4 regions of the Virgibacillus sp. Bac330 genome follow, and region 2 is predicted to be linked to each of the others. Evidence: riboswitches for the same ligand, from Rfam matches in the RefSeq annotation. Region 2 holds a riboswitch; each other region holds the start of a gene.

Region 1 (4,258 bases), 510 kb from region 2:
GATGTCATAAGCTTCTAACAAATCAAGCATTGTCATCGTATCTTTGGCAAAATGCAATGTCTCTCCATTCACGTGCAGTTCCACACCATATCCTCCTCTCTTTTATAGCAATATAGAAAAAGCCAAAAATGTGAATGCATCATCCTAGCAAAACATAGGCTCCCCATAAAAAAACTTGATCTGAAGCTAGTTTTTTATAAAATACATCTTCGACTTAATAGTGCGTATCTTCGGAAATATCTTTCTAGTTTTAGCTATTAACCATCGCTAAACGCTGGGGAGACACTAGGTTTCCAATATTTTTTTGGCTTTGATTCATTATTAGGTCACCAATTAATTGCGCCGTTGCAGGTGCCAACAATACCCCATTTCGATAATGCCCAGTAGCATAATAAAGACCTGGTAAATAAGGATGCTCTCCAATAACAGGGATCCCATCTTCTGTTCCAGGTCGCACACCTGTTAAAAAGGAATCTATCCTAGCATTACGAAAGGATGGAAAAATAGTATTAAAATGCGTTAGCAAAGATTCAATTCCTCCCACAGAAATATAGGACGATTGATTGTAACGTTCGGAAGTTGCGCCAATAACATAGCGACCATCTCGTTTTGGTACAAGGTAAAAATCCTTACAAAAGAGTGTCTGTTTTAACTGAATATCGCTAGAAATAACGGATAAACATTCCCCCTTTACTGGTATCATTGGATTAACTAGCCCCATTGCTGTAAACCATCGCCCACTCTCAGCCCCTGTAGCAATTACTACGCGCTCAGCTGTTATCAAACCTTCATCTGTATCCAAGTGAAAAGTTTTGCCAACGTGGTTTATGTTCCATACATGACAGTCCTCTTTCACCTTGCCTCCTTTTGCAATAGCCCCTTGTTTAAAAGCTTCACAAACTCGTGAGGGTTCCACGTGCCCATCCGTCTCCATGTAAATGCCAGCAATCGCTTCTTTGCCTAACATGGGATACCATGCTTTCAGTTGCCTTTGGTCCACCCATTCTAAATTTGGGAAAGCTTGTCGCTTTAATTCTATTGCTTGTTTTTCCTGTTCATGAAAAGCGAGCTCCACCATGCCTCCAGAAGCTAACTGAATATCGATAGATGTTAGTTGATACAATTCCCAATTTAATTCCTGATACATATCTCTACTAGATTGACAAAATTTATAAAACTCATTTGCATTACTATTTTCCGTATGTACACCTAACATTCCGGCAGCTGCTTTTGTCGCCTTTCTTCCACTTTGCTGTTTTTCAACAACAAGGGTAGTTACATTATTTTTATTTAATTGATACGAAACAGCATGACCAATAATTCCACCGCCAACAACGACAACTTCATAATGATCCTTCAATTTTCTCTACCTCCTTACGTAGGCTCATAGCAGCTGTTTTTGGACAAGTTGCACTAAAAATCCCCGACATGACAGCAACACCTGTTACCCCAATATCTTTAAAATGGGATATTCTATCTCCTGTTATCCCACCAATTGCAATGACTGGGATTGTAAGTGCATGAATGATTTGTTCCAATTGGTATAATCCTCTTGGTTTTATGCCTGGTTTACTATTTGTTTGATAAATATGTCCAAACATCACATAGTCTGCCCCATTATCTTCAGCATATTTTGCCGCTTCCAAAGAGTGAACAGAACTCCCCACCCTTAAAGAGGGAAATAAGCGCTTTATCTCCCCTATATTTGTGCAGTATTCAGGTAAATGCAATTGATTTACTCCCGTTAAAAACGGAATTTTAACATGCGTATGAATACAAAGTACTTCTTTTGGAACACCGCCGTTTATTAATACCTGCACAAATTGCAAATATTCGAATCTCGATTTCTGTTTTTCTCTTAAAATGATGTGATCTACGAAAGGAGCAATTGCTAGTATTGTATTGATTAATTTTGTCTCTTCCGTTTCTCCATTCGTTACCGCATATAATTGCATTAGGTCCCCTCCTATTCGTTTAATCCAGTTTTGTGGAAAAATGGAAGGCTTTTTATACAACACATCTTGACATGAAAAGCGAATGCTTTTCATGATGATAGAGACTACCTTATGCGTTCCAAGGATTTTCTTATAGTGGAACAAAGGCTCGGGGCGCCCGGTTAGCAACGTAGCGACTGGAACGAATCAACGAAAGTTTTAGGAATCATGCTCCTGCAACAGGAGTATGTCGGCGCCCTCCGGCAAGCCCGTCTTTAGTCGGCCTTCCTATTTAGAACGAACCGATGATGACTTATCCCGTAGGGCAATTTCGCGAAGTCGCCTAGTTGAAGGCGCTGGAGCCGGACGTGGCTAAATAACTTAGTTAGTTTACCCATAGCTGCTAAAATTTTATAATTTCCTAGACCGGAACAAAAAAATGTCACTTTCTCCAACGTCGGAAAAAGTGACATGTATACACATATATAGAAGCAAGACTATGTACAGTAAATAGTCTTACAGTCACTTTCCTCCGCTGGTTTGTTAGCCAGTTCAGGTTCAAAGAGTCCCAACGTTGCACGTTGATCTCAGCCATTAAAAATGGCACCCCTAGCGATTTCAAATATTCATCATTTTATTAACTTCTACCTTACAGCACATAAAACCATATGTCCAGCATTTTCCTTCCATTACCTTTAAAGTACTTAAAACTTCGGCTCCAGACTGGGAACATGTCTAATAACTCTAAGTGTCAAATCCGCAATTCGCTTTCGGTAGTATCAGTAACAATGAAATCAATGTAAAAAATCAAAACAACATTTCTTATACATATATAGGTATAAAACTATTCATCTTATAACTTCTCTGTTATACTAATCTCGAATTGAACAAATAGGGGGATGAAAAATGAGTAAAGATTTAATTGAACAATTTGCGTTGAATCGTAACATGCTGTTTATTGAACTAGATAAGCTAGATGAATCACTAATTGACGAACAATTAGACGAACTAAATAATACGGTACATTGGCATATCGGACATATTTTAACTGTTGCGGAGCAATTTCTATTTGGTTTCCCGAACCAAACAAAGCATTTACCAGAGGAATTTATTTCTCTATTTGGAAACGGTACAAAACCTGCTGATTGGCCAAATAATGTGCCATCCCTTACAGAATTAAGAGAAAAACTACAACAACAAATGGAGCGTGCTATGAAACTGGACGCGGAATATTTTGCTACGCCATTGGAAAAACCTTTTCTAGGGCAAGATACAATCGGCGGACTAGCAAAAGTTGCTACATTCCATGAAGCACATCATACTGGTCAGATACATACAATTCATTTAATCGCTGCAAAAAGAAAATGACTTGCACTTGTAGGGGGATAGGGGAGTTTTCCCCCTACCATTTCTCTCAATAAAGACCATTCATTTTTATATGCTTATTTTTCCTTCACTTCACCTTTTCTTCACATAGAAATCGTAAAACTTGTTCTCTACAGTAGTTGATAACCGTATTTATCCAGTACCCACATTGGAAGTTCCATTCGCGATGTCATGAACGGATCAACAATTTGACAAATTTTTAAATCTGCTCCCACAGATAGAAACATTGCTGCTTCATGCGCTTCCATTTTCAGTATATTCACAAGAAAAGTATGCATATGTTTCGTTGCTTGCTTAGAAGCTTCATCTAGCGTTTCACGAGACGCTATCGTCATTACGTGTTTGTCATCAGCTAAAAAGGGAAGTGGATAAGGTTGTCCTTTAATTACGCTAACTTTAACTGTAATTTCAGCAGCAATTTCTAATCCACAAATAACTACCTCACCATCTCCCATAACTGCGTGTACATCTCCCATTGCCAAAAGAGCCCCTTCTACATTTACCGGTAAATAAAGGGAAGATCCTATTCCAATTCGTTTACAATCCATATTTCCACCGTGATCTTTTGGCGTTCCTGTTGGCACATCTTCATCAAGTGGAGCAGTTCCAATAACTCCAATCATAGGTTTTATCGGTAATTGTAGAGTTTCATTAAAAATAGCTTTCCCATCATGTATAGAAATAATTTTTGTTTTTTCATCAGTAAAACTACCTGCTAAAGCCCCCATTTTTGGTGTGATGGACATTAAGCCTTGGTTAGCAATTTGAATATCCAATATATCCACTTTTAATGTATCTCCTAGTCTGGCGTCTTCCACAAACAACGGTCCTGTCGCTGGATTAATTTTATCCCACCCGACGGTGTGGAATAAATCATCTTCACTTTTCATTTCGTTACTAAAACAATCGTACGTTTCAAATAGAATTGTTTCTCCTGA
Region 2 (4,258 bases):
TGGGGATGCTGTAAAGCTATTGGGAGAGGAGATTTAAGCCCTTCCCTTGGGATAATTACAATAAGTAGGTAGAGAGTAGCTTCCACTCATTAACATTCATTTTATAAGATAGCATGTTCTTTTACAAAAACCTGTTAGGATCCAATTTTACGTTCTTGTGCACGACAATAGATATAAGAATAAAAAAGTCCTCCTTAATAAACAGAAGGACTTGATAAAAGTGGCTCTTAATAGAAACATAACTTGGCAAAAAATTGGATCCCTGTACGATAAAGTTTAATATTTTACAATTAGATAACCTTTGTTAATATTAAAATTGAAAATCAACTTGCTTGTTTTCTTGATTTTCATACCCTTTCATATAATCAATTCTTCGTTGTGCAGAGGTCTTGCTTACTTGTTCATCGGCATGATAGGAAGAACGCACTAAAGGGCCTGCTTCACAATGTTTAAACCCTTTTTCCAAAGCAATTTGCTTTAATTCTTCAAATTCATCTGGATGATAATAACGTTCAACTGCTAAATGCTTCTTTGTCGGCTGTAAATATTGACCAATTGTCATAATATCTACTTGATGCGCGAGTAAATCATCCATCGCTTGAATGATTTCTTCTTTTTCTTCACCTAAACCAACCATGATACTTGATTTTGTTGGCGTGTTTGGTCGAATTTCCTTTACTCGCTGTAAAAGCTGGAGTGACCGATCGTACATCGCTCGCGCACGTACTCGTTTTGTTAACCTTCGCACCGTTTCAATATTATGGTTAAAAATATCTGGTTCACTATCCATAAGCGTATGTAAACTTTCATAGTCGCCTTTCATATCAGAAGGAAGAATTTCAATCGTACAACCAGGATTTTTCCGTCTAATTGCTCGCACCGTTTCTGCAAAAACAGCTGCCCCACCATCATTTAAATCATCTCGAGCAACAGCTGTAACTACAACATGCTTTAACCCCATGATTTCAACGGAATCTGCTACACGCTCTGGCTCTCCCCAATCCAATTCATTCGGTAGCCCTGTTTTAACAGCACAAAAACGACATCCCCTCGTACACGTGTCTCCTAAAATCATGAAAGTTGCTGTCTTTCTCTCGCTCCAACATTCATGAATATTCGGGCAACGAGCTTCTTCACAAACGGTATTTAAGCGATTTTCACGCATAAGCTTTTTCAAACCACGATAAGATTGGTTCGTATTAATTTTCGTTTTTAACCATTCGGGCTTTCTTAAAGTTGTACTGTTTTTAGACATGTGAAACCACTCCTTCTAATGGTAAATTGGCGTACTCTTTTTCAGCTAACTGATACACTTCATTCCACTGACTTTTTGTTAATGAAAATTTGGTAAGTTCAATACCTAGCCCATCTGAAAAACCTTTTTTAAATGCGGCTTTTACAGTATCATAGGATACATCTTTTTGCAAGATTCGATTTATCGTTGTCGCTTTATTCCAAAAAGCTTGTTTCTTTCGCGCTTTTAATTTTTCACTTGGAAAAACAAACATATCAAACAACATGTCTATATCCATGGAAATAGGAATAGAGCCATGCTGAAGAAGTACGCCTTTTTTTCTCGTTTGCGCATTCCCTGACAGTTTTTTACCATCTGCAACCATTTCATAAAATGCTGGGCGTTCAAAACAAATATTGCTTCTTTCTTTTGAAGCTAATTCCGCATACCCCGCTTCAATGCCCAAGTTTTTATACCCTTCCAAAATCCCTTTTGATAAATCATAATAGGCTTGACGAATAGAGGAAGCAATTGCTGGATGTGACTCTGAAATAACAATGCTGTATGTCAATTCATCGTCATGAAGCACAGCACTTCCTCCAGTCATTCTGCGAACCAATTGGCATTGATGTTTCTTTATGCCATCTAAATCAATTTTTCCTGCTATCTTTTGGAAGTGCCCAACAGAAAGCGTTGGTTTCCTCCATTGATAAAAGCGTAATGTTGGAGGTATTTTCCCTTCTTTATGCCAATGCAATAGTGCCTCATCTAATGCCATATTGATCGCAGCATCATGAGGTACATTTTCTAAAAATCCCCATTGCTCTTTCATTTACAACCGCCTCCAGTAAAGTCAAATTTTGTATGTGGAAGGTTATACCATAATTGTCAAATGGACTACTATTTAATGTAATATTTTACCTATCATTCATTTTATTAGAAAATCATCATAACGCCAAGTCTTATGGCGAAAGCTACCTATTTTTATATGTTACATGCTAAAATTTAAGTTTACCTATCATGCCAGGATATGTATCAAAAATCTGTTACACAAAAGGGACTTAGACGCAACTTGCTCTTATTTAATATTTAGACTTGCTACTTACCTATCCTAAATGGAGATTGAAATCTTACAGCACGTTATATACAAAAATAAAAAACCGCATTCCGCTTACGTGAAATGCAGTCAGGTATGACCACACTTTCCCACGCAGGCATTATCCTGTTCGGGTACAAAGGGTCAGAACGTGCACCGTTCCTCTCAGCTCATCAACTAGCTCCCCTAGTGTTAACAGTTTAAGAAAAAATTTGCTTGTTGCAATGCTTTTAAAAAAACTTTATTTTAGCTAAGTTAAGGTTAGCAATAATACAAAAAAATGTAAAGTGTGAATTTATTAAATACGTCCGTATATATTAAATGATCCTAGCGCTTAAACAACTCTACTCATAAATACTGCATTCGCATTTAAATCCATGCTCTTATATAATATTATTAGGAAAGAAAATCATGGTTTATAAGCACGTTAAAAATCACTCTATACAGAGTTAAATTTAACTCGTTACCTACATCTAATAAATCTTCAATTCGTTGGGGGAGAGTTTTGTTTCACCCCCGCCAATTGTTTAGTAGCCCAAGGGTATGACCTAAAGGTCTCTTACGAAAAGAGATTTAGCTGTTCCCACTTAGACTTGTTCAGCTCACTTCTTCCAATCTTGGATTGGAAATCTTACGGGGTAAATGGTTTTAAAAAATGATCTAATATGGAGGCTACAAAAATGAACTCGATTCTCGATGAAGTTCTGTTAAAATATCAAACCTTAAGTAAAACGGAAAAAAAAGTAGCTGATTATGTCATTAATAATAGTCAACATATGTTAAATATACATATTAAAGATTTAGCAAGTCGTATCGATGTTTCCGTAGCTACGATTACGCGTTTTTGTAAAAAAGTAGGCGTAAGTAACTTTGTAGAATTTAAAATATTATTACGAGATGCGGTCGAACAGACAGTGGAGTCGGATGAAGTAATAGACATAGCGGCTCAAGTTTATCATTCTGTCATTAAATCCACACATTCGATAGCAACCATGAATGATTATGAACGTGTCTCCAACTGGATACAGGAGGCAAATCGAATTCATATTTACGGTATTGGCAGTTCAGGCTTATCTGCTGAGGAACTAAAAATAAGATTAACTCGAATGGGGTATAGTGTAGATACACATACAGACTCGCACGCAATGGTTATTAATGCCTCGATTCTTACCAAAAGTGATGTCGTTATTGCGATATCTTCTTCTGGTCAAACGAAAGAAGTGATCGATAGTGTGCACATCGCCAAATCAAAAGGAGCAAAAATTGTCTCTATTACAAATTTTTCCGAAACAAATTTAGCACATCAATCTGATGCGATTCTATACACTACAAGTATTCAGCACTATCAAGCAAAAGGTTTTATGAACAGTCAATTATCTATTCTAATTTGTTTAGACATTCTTAGTATGATGCTTTTAACAGATGAACAGGCACATGCTACTTATAATCAGACCCTAGCTAAATTAGAAGAATACAAAAAAATATAGCAGTAACCAACTTAATGGTTACTACTATATTTTTGAATTTCATCTACAAAGGTTTCCGTAATTAATTGCGGTCTAGTAATGGCACTACCAACTACAACAAAAAAAGCGCCATTCCTAAGAGCTGCTAGAGCTGTTTCTGGTGTACTAACTTTTCCTTCAGCAATAACTGGAATGGATATTACTGATTGCATCTCACGCAATAATTGAAAATCGTTGGCTGCGATATGTTGGTCTGCCGTTTCTTGTGTGTATCCTACTAAGGTCGTCGATACACAATCAAAACCTAGCGATTCCGCTCGTTTTGCCTCCTCTACTGTAGATATATCCGCCATTAGCTCGGTATCATCAGATTGCTCCTTGATAAAGCGTATCATTTCTTCTAAGTTTTCGTTTTCTGGACGCTTTCGCATCGTTGCATCCATTGCAATAATATTTGCACCT
Region 3 (4,258 bases), 490 kb from region 2:
ATGCTGTTTGAGCCACTTGAAAAATAGCTCAATGGTCCATCGTTGACGGTAAATTTCACTAATCTCTTCGGAGTCTAGATCGAAACGGTTAGTAATTAATCGTAGAATGTTTCCCTTTGTATCCACTACTTCAAGTAGGCGGAATACATTCTCTGTACGATTTTGCGTCGAACCGATGTAAACCATCTTGTCGGATAAAACCGTAGAATCTTTAGGTATAGAAAATGATTCTACTTCACGAGTGATGGCGTTTTTCTTCAGTCTTGATACGAAAAAATAGCCTTCATCTGTCATTCGATCAAATCGTTCATAATCAACGTATCCACGGTCAAACACATACATGGCTTCTTTGTCGTCTACGAGAACTTCCAGTTGATTTCTGTCATGTTCTTTGGCTGTTGTAATCACTGCTTTTTCAGGATAGACGGTGTCTTTATTCATAAATACAAGTCGTAAATGTAGCTTAACTCCTGCTTTTGTTTTACGGAACTTTGCCCACTTATGATTCGTTAAGTTCAATGGAAGCGTGCTAGAATCAATGATTTTCAATGGCATGTATTTCCCGTTTTTAAATTGGATACCTTTTATTTTGTAAACAAGTTCCAAGAATAAATGGGAAAGGATCATTGGATTCATTTCATTATTCTTCCTTGATAGCTGAGATGTACTAATCGATTCAAACCCCAGTGCTTTTTGAAGTCCATCATCTATTAGGGCATCGCTCATTTCTTCCAAGCTCTCGAATCCTTGCAGTTGGGCAAGTAACATAAGCTTTATATACGCTGCAGTTGTTAGCTTTTTTGTGTAGTAATCTTGTTTATTTTCTTCTACTTGTTCAAATAGTTTTTTCGTATTTATAGGTGAAACCCATTTACCAAATGATGATTTTAGTGTATTCTTGTCCATACGGATTATCCTTTACTTTTGGATTTGGACAGGAACCACCTGTACTTCCATTGTAAAGGATTTTTTTGTATCATGAACACATAATTATTGAACATTTTCAGTATTTTGAATCATCAGGTTTAATTAATGCAATGCTAGTGATATTTTTTATGTGTTGTATCTTGCTGCGATCCAGTTTATAGGCGAATGAATCATTCCTTCTAACGCCAGAACCGAAGTGGAATGCATGGGGCTTCACTTGCTCGTATACATCAGCAAATGTTGCTGGCTTTAAACCATGCCCCACCATCATATTTACATGCGTATCCGCAGCCAAATCAATCAATTGTTGTAGCTGCGGAATAGCCTCAGGTGCTTTATAGTTACCTCCTGCAGTTAACACTGTCGTTATTTGCTTATATTGTGCCAAGCATGCTAACGCTTCTTCTTGGTCACGAGCAAAATCAAACGCCCGATGAAAAGTTACATCTAAATCATCAGCCACGTCTAATAACTGTTTCAACACTTCTTCATCAATCGTTTTTTCAGTAGTCAATGACCCAATAACGATACCGTTTGCACCCATCTTTTTAATCAGATCTATATCTGCCTTCATCGTGTCTATATCGTATTTGTTGTATACAAATGATTGACTATGTGGACGAACCATGACATTGATAGGCAGATGGACAGCTTCAACTGCTTTTTTTAGTAAACCGTAACTTGGTGTAAGCCCTATTTCTGCCATCGCAGGGCTAAGTTCAATCCGATCTGCTCCATACTGCTCTGCTTCTATCACATCCGTTAAGTTCGTAGCAATAACTTCTAAAAGCATGAACAACCCTCTCCTTTACATACAATACCCTTATCCTACCTGATGAGAGCGCCTTTTAATAGACCAAAAAGATGCAAAGAACCTAACTACTATCCTCACTTCCTTTGCCTAAATCTATCATCTATGCTTTAATGACAATACATAGTGTTATTATATATCTCACTAGGGGAGCAATTTTATTGCTGAGAAAGGAAACTTGACCCTTTGAACCTGATCTAGTTTGTACTAGCGTAGGGAAGTGACAACTTGCATGAATAGTAATCAGGCAATCACTTCCCCGTTCTATTTACATCGTAGAATGGGGAATATTATTTTCTCCAGATGCAAGTACGTCTTATCCTGAACTACAAAGGTTTGTTGTTTCCACATCTTCTCTAGCATTAAAATAATTTCAATTATCGAGAGGAGAATATAGTATGATGCAACAACTATTTACAGATCGTTTATGGAAAAAGGTAGAGCCCATTTGGAAATCCTATTTGGAGCATCCATTTGTAAAAGGGTTAGGAGAAGGTTGGCTTGATAAGGAAAAGTTCAAGCATTGGATGAAGCAAGACTATGTTTATTTAATAGAATATTCTCGCTTGTTTGCATTAGGAAGCGCGAAAGCACATGATTTATCAACAATGACAACGTTTGCCAATTTACTTCATGGAACCTTGCATATGGAAATGGATTTACATCGTAACTATGCAAGCAAGTTTGGCATAACTGCTGATGAATTAGAAGAAACAGAAGCGGCGGCAACAACGACTGCATACACAAGTTATATGCTAAATGTGGCACAACAAGGTGGCATAGAAAATACAGTCGCCGCCGTACTGGCTTGTGCTTGGAGTTATAATTACATTGGCAAAGCATTGGCAGCCTGGCCAAACGCCTTGGAACATGAATTTTACGGCAATTGGGTACAAATGTATTCCTCCGAAGATTTTACAGCACTAGCTAACGATTGCATTGATTTAATTAATACAATTGCGGAAGATAAACCAGAACACGAGTTAGCCATCTTGGAAGATATCGTTGTGAAAACGAGCTATTTTGAATATATGTTCTGGGATATGGCAGAACATCAAGCCATGTGGCCTATCCCTGTAGCTGCCCAAAACTTATAATTCTTCGTAAATCTTTATCCGTTGAAATGGTAACTTAGATTAATTTCGGACGGCATCATCTGCGGTTTTTAACTTCATAAAAATCCGCAAAGCTCATCATTTAAAAGCTACGGCTATCACCATAAAGACTTGGTGACATGTCGTAGCTTTCTTTATTCCTTAAGTAGAACGATGCAATAGCTTGCTAACAGTCTATTATAACCTATAGATTTCGAAAGGATATATATACCAGATAAATATGATACAACATTGTTACACAGATAATTTATAATGAAAGAGAGGGAGGTTTGCCCAATGGTGCGAATACTAATCGTTGAAGATGAAAAACCAATATCTGACTTAATAAAAATGAGTCTCGGAGATGCAGGATATGAATGTTTCTGTGCCTATGATGGAGAACAAGCTGCTGATATGATCGAAGCAAATCATTTTGATTTAGCAATTTTAGATATTATGCTCCCCAAAATTAATGGCTATGATTTACTAGAATATATCCAGCCTTACGATATACCAGTCATATTTTTAACTGCCAAATCAGATGTAACGGATAAAGTAAAAGGGTTAAAGCTTGGAGCGGAAGACTACCTAACGAAACCTTTTGAAATCGTAGAATTGCTAGCCCGAGTGGAAACTGTTTTACGCAGATATGATAAAAACAAACGATTTATAGAATTGTTTGATATAAAAATAGATACGCTTTCCAGAGTCGTAACCAAATCAGGAAAAACTGTTAATCTAACAGCGAAAGAGTACGACTTATTATTATTATTTATTAACAATAAAAATATTGCTCTATTTCGGAGTAACATCTCTATGAAAGTTTGGGGAGAAGATTTTGTCGGCGAAAGCAGGACGATTGACCTGCACGTACAACGTATGCGACAAAAGCTTGGTTTAAAGGATAAAATCGTAGCAGTCTATAAGGTGGGCTATAGACTGGAGGTATAGCATGAAATTATTTTGGAAAATATTTTATTCCACGATGATCGTATCTGTCTCCTGCTTCAGCATTGGAAGTTATATATTAATTGACTCCGCTTTTCAAGATTCTATCAAGCGCGAAGCCACTTCTGTATTTGAGGAAAATGATATTTTAAGATACTCGCTACAAAAAGAATTACGAGAGGCTTCCGTATCGGATTTTTACTTCGCTGATGAAAAAAACAAGGAATCAGCATCCAATGAAGAGCTACTTATAACCGTTGCCTCCTCCTTAACCATTTATGAATCTGGTGGAGAACTTACTTTTCGCATTAGTAACCAGGACGGAGATATCGTATACGATAATTTTAATGAAGATTTAAGTAACGATGCCGTTACACAAGTATCGAATCAATCTAAAGGCTACCAAGTAAAAAATGTTAATGGGAAATATTTTCTTCACGCTATGACACCACTTCAATTACATGAAGATTTATTCTAC
Region 4 (4,258 bases), 380 kb from region 2:
ATTTAGAGTGAGCAATTTGTTGTTTAAACGTTCTATATTAGGGAGAAGCAATAATACGTCATTCAGTAAATGCCATTAATCGATGCATTTTTAAATAATTAAAATATAAATGAATATTGAATATAGCAAAGAGTACTAGAGATAATGATAGTTATTCAGTCTTCTTTTTCGTTTAAAAGTAACTTATTTTAAACCGGCTACTTCCTTATAGCGTTAAACGTACTTAACCAGGAGACGAGCGACTTTTACTCGTTCATGAGCGCTTTTCGGATCACGGCGAGCGCTTTTTCGACGTGATTGAGCGATTCTCGGATCATGGCGAGCTACTTTTACTCGTTCATGAGCGATTTTCGGATCACGACGAGCTACTTTTCGACGTGCTTGAGCGATTCTCGGATCACAGCGAGCGCTTTTTCAACGTGCTTGAGCGATTTTTGGATTACGGCGAGCGCTTTTTCAACGTGCTTGAGCGATTTCTGGATCACGGCGAGCGACTTTTACTCGTTCATGAGCGATTTCAGGATCATGGCGAGCGACTTTTACTCGTTCATGAGCGATTCTCGGATCACGGCGAGCGCTTTTTCGACGTGCTTGAGCGCTTTTCGGATCACGACGAGCGCTTTTTCAACGTGCTTGAGCAATTTTCGGATTACGGCGAACGACTTTTACTCGTTCATGAGCGATTTCTGGATCATGGCGAGCTACTTTTCGACGTGATTGAGCGATTCTCGGATCACGGCGAGCGCTTTTTCAACGTGATTGAGCGATTTCTGGATCATGGCGAGCTACTTTTCGACGTGATTGAGCGATTCTCGGATCATGGCGAGCTACTTTTACTCGTTCATGAGCGATTTTCGGATCACGACGAGCTACTTTTCGACGTGCTTGAGCGCTTTTTCAACGTGCTTGAGCGATTTCCGACGTGTGGGAGTGATTTTCTAATGATAGAAATGTGTAGTTTGAATCTATTCTTTCAAATAGATATACTTACAATACAAGTAATAATCAATGGAGAGGGGTGGCTTATGATGGGGCAACAAATTAAAGGAAAGACGGCGTATATTACAGGTGCTGGTAGCGGTATTGGAAGAGCAACTGCACTTGCTCTTGCTAAGGAAGGTGTTCATGTAGGCTTCATTGCGCGTACGGAATCCAAATTGGAAGCTGTTGCAAGAGAAGTAGAAACATATGGCGTTAATACCAGTTATGCTGTTGCTAATATAGCAAAGTTGGAAGAAGTAGAGGAAGCTGTTGCGAAGCTAGAAACGTCGCTTGGGTCTGCAGATATTTTAATAAATAATGCAGGTATTGGAGCATATGGCGATTTTCTAGAAATGGATCCAGAAACGTGGAAACAAACTATAGAAGTGAATGTTTTCGGTACGTATCACGTTACTCGCGCCGTCTTACCACATATGCTCAAGAAGAATCAAGGCGATATTATTATGATCTCTTCCAGTAACGGATTAAAAGGGACAGCAGGTTCGACTTCTTACAGCGCTTCCAAATTTGCCATTCAAGGTATGTCCGAAGCTTTAATGCAAGAAGTGCGCAGAAATAACATTCGCGTTTTCACATTAAATCCAAGCCTTGTTGCTACAGAGCTTGCTTTCGGCGAAAAGTTAGCGGAGAAAAATGACGATAAATACATGCAACCCGAAGATTTAGCTGAATACATGGTAGCCCAATTAAAATTGCATCCGAGAATGTTTATTAAACAGTCGTTACAATGGGCTACGAATCCGTTCTAAAAACCAAAACTGTTGCAGACGTTTAACAAAAACGATTTGCAACAGTTTTTATAATTTGCTTTTCGTTTCCTATTCAGAGACTTATAATTCTAATTATTGTAACGGTAACATCTTTTAACTCCAGTTAATTGGCATAACTAACCAGGGATTTAGGCACCAGCTTAGATCTTCCCCTTCTTAAAGCATGAGTTGAAATAAAACTGCTGCTCTCGTCTTTTCTTTTGTAGTCTGAAAAAGAATTCAACTAGATTTAAGAAGCTTTTTTTAGATTTTTCAATGTAACTGTTTCCGCTTGTACTAACCGCGGAGCACTACCTAAAATCACCACTAAAACAATTGCGCAAAAAACAAATGCACCTACAAAAGTCGTGCCATTGGCGATAAAAGAATAAACGAGTGGCGAAGTTCCCTTAGGAGCGTAATCCCCCCAGAAAATGACACCTGCAAGAAAATGCCAAAAATACCTTGCCATGCTGCCCACAAACACTGCTGCTACCCCCCATGTCAAGGCCACTTTTTTACGTCCATTTGCAAAACTTTTTTGAATGAATGGCGAGAGTAATCCTGCAAAACCAACGCTAGCAAAAGCAATAAAATATTCAATTAAAAATTGGGTCGGTGTGAGAATTGTTGCATCACCGAGCATCACCTGTAACAACCCCCATAAGAAACCCGCTAATATCCCTGCTAGCATCCCCCTCCGAAATGCAAGAATAAATATGGGTACCATAGCAAAAGAAATGGATATAGCTGGTGATAATTTAATGGAAGGAAGAAAATCCAAAATCATTGCGAATGCTGCAAAAAAAGCCGCCTCAACCATTACTAATAAGCGAATATTTTTCATTAAAAAAGCTCCCCTTTCACGGAAACCCCAAGGGAAGCATCATTGTTCGACGTAGTTGTTCATTTATTGTGTAGAAGGTAAATGCTTACAAATGCCCGCTTTACATACAGGATCTTCCTGCACCTAAATCGAACTAGCATTTTATGCATAAACCTAAACATTGTTGTCCACATCCCTACGCAAGTGCTAACTAAACAGGTTCAAAGGGTCTCAAACATTTCGTTTCATCTCAGCCAAATGGCTCCCCTTGTGGTTTCTATATATATGATTTTCATCTATTATAAGCGATAAATTGTTCTTTGAACAGTTTTTAGATTCTTTATAAACCAAAAATTTTTTCAACAACAAGTCGTGTTCACATAAATAGTCAGAAAAATAAAGCTAACTTCTTAAATTATTCTAGAGGTTGTGCAAATTTCTCAATTGGGGACGCATATTAAAACGTTTGTATCGATATGCGTATTTCATCAGTGCTTGCATTCCTATCGTCTAGGCGCCTTTTTCTGATTCCAGCACCCTAGGACTTATCTTTAGTTTCAGAACTCCAATATTAAGCGTACGTTGTTTCTAACACGCACATATCCATTGTATTTCTAATTCCGGCACTCATATCGAGCGTGTTTCTTTCACCAGCGTTCGCATACCCTAGCCACCTACGCACATTCCTCATGTTGGTGATAGTTTTTCGACGTTAAAAAGACATGTCTCATATACGGAGCAATGACCTGTCAAAGTCAAAGAAGTATATCTAACATGTCTACAACTAGAGAGCGAGTGATGACTCATTTTCATGTACTTTAAATAAAGTTCGTTTGAAAGATATAGAAAGATAAAACGAGGATCCTCGTTATGTCATGTTGGTAGTATAGCCAAAAGAAAGAATCGTAGGTGGTTTGACATGGAGCTTGGCGAGCACAATTGATGAGCCAAACATGCTATCATGGACCGCTACTCCATGTAAAACCTCTTAAACTACCTGCCGCTTCCATACACTAGTGAAGATAAATACCTATTTATCAATCTATCTATCTTTATAACGATCACTACTTCGTGTTTCATCGTACCAAGCAAATGTGTCGCCAAATCAGACAGATGAACCCAAAACTGTTCACATGCAAAACAGCAGGCTCAAAAAGCAACAGCTTATGCTTTTTGAGCCATCACGCCTTGACAACATTCGACCTGCTGTTTTCTCACTCATTTGTACCTCAAATTCATTCTTTACCTTTTTATTAGTTTACACCAACGCGGTCCCACGCACGAGCAACTTCCTGAGCAGCGCTTTCCCCATACAAATCTTGAGCAGATTGAACGAGTGCTTGCCTTGCATCTTGGAAACTACTATTCGGCGTTAAATAGGTCGTTAATGCACGATAATAAACTTGTTCCGCCTTACTTACACCTATACCATGAACAGTGAAATAAGCCGCTTTATTCGGAATTCCACTATTAATATGAACTCCACCCCAATCACCGTCTCGGGTGTTTGGTAAATGTTGATAATCGTTCATATGATCTGGCTGATTATACCTTGTTGGGTTAGCTAAACTGCGTAGTGCATCCCCTTCAATACCAGGTGTATATACATCTTCACCAATTAACCAATCACCATCCACAAAATAGGCAAAAACATCAGCAAACGATTCATTTAACGCACCAG

What was found. Region 2 has a riboswitch for thiamine pyrophosphate ahead of D9780_RS00055 (lipoate--protein ligase family protein). Riboswitches for the same ligand answer to the same signal wherever they lie in the genome.
Region 1: it holds a riboswitch for thiamine pyrophosphate, as region 2 does, so the genes downstream of both, D9780_RS02345 (thiamine phosphate synthase) here and D9780_RS00055 (lipoate--protein ligase family protein) in region 2, are expected to answer to the same signal.
Region 3: it holds a riboswitch for thiamine pyrophosphate, as region 2 does, so the genes downstream of both, tenA (thiaminase II) here and D9780_RS00055 (lipoate--protein ligase family protein) in region 2, are expected to answer to the same signal.
Region 4: it holds a riboswitch for thiamine pyrophosphate, as region 2 does, so the genes downstream of both, thiT (energy-coupled thiamine transporter ThiT) here and D9780_RS00055 (lipoate--protein ligase family protein) in region 2, are expected to answer to the same signal.

What each region holds. Positions count from the first base shown of each region.
Region 1 is NZ_CP033048.1:524,718-528,975, reverse strand. It holds gene thiS (sulfur carrier protein ThiS) at 1-84, opposite strand, end outside; gene thiO (glycine oxidase ThiO) at 251-1,360, opposite strand; gene D9780_RS02345 (thiamine phosphate synthase) at 1,344-1,955, opposite strand; TPP riboswitch at 2,445-2,555, opposite strand; gene D9780_RS02340 (DinB family protein) at 2,841-3,302, shown strand; gene D9780_RS02335 (acetamidase/formamidase family protein) at 3,431-4,258, opposite strand, start outside.
Region 2 is NZ_CP033048.1:9,806-14,063, reverse strand. It holds gene lipA (lipoyl synthase) at 311-1,255, opposite strand; gene D9780_RS00055 (lipoate--protein ligase family protein) at 1,248-2,066, opposite strand; TPP riboswitch at 2,421-2,528, opposite strand; gene D9780_RS00050 (MurR/RpiR family transcriptional regulator) at 3,011-3,817, shown strand; gene D9780_RS00045 (N-acetylmannosamine-6-phosphate 2-epimerase) at 3,829-4,258, opposite strand, start outside.
Region 3 is NZ_CP033048.1:3,971,822-3,976,079, reverse strand. It holds gene D9780_RS18465 (IS4 family transposase) at 1-906, opposite strand, end outside; gene D9780_RS18460 (copper homeostasis protein CutC) at 1,004-1,720, opposite strand; TPP riboswitch at 1,875-1,974, shown strand; gene tenA (thiaminase II) at 2,140-2,835, shown strand; gene D9780_RS18450 (response regulator transcription factor) at 3,130-3,783, shown strand; gene D9780_RS18445 (sensor histidine kinase) at 3,785-4,258, shown strand, end outside.
Region 4 is NZ_CP033048.1:386,643-390,900, reverse strand. It holds gene D9780_RS01720 (3-ketoacyl-ACP reductase) at 1,029-1,751, shown strand; gene thiT (energy-coupled thiamine transporter ThiT) at 2,002-2,598, opposite strand; TPP riboswitch at 2,754-2,856, opposite strand; gene D9780_RS01710 (M4 family metallopeptidase) at 3,831-4,258, opposite strand, start outside.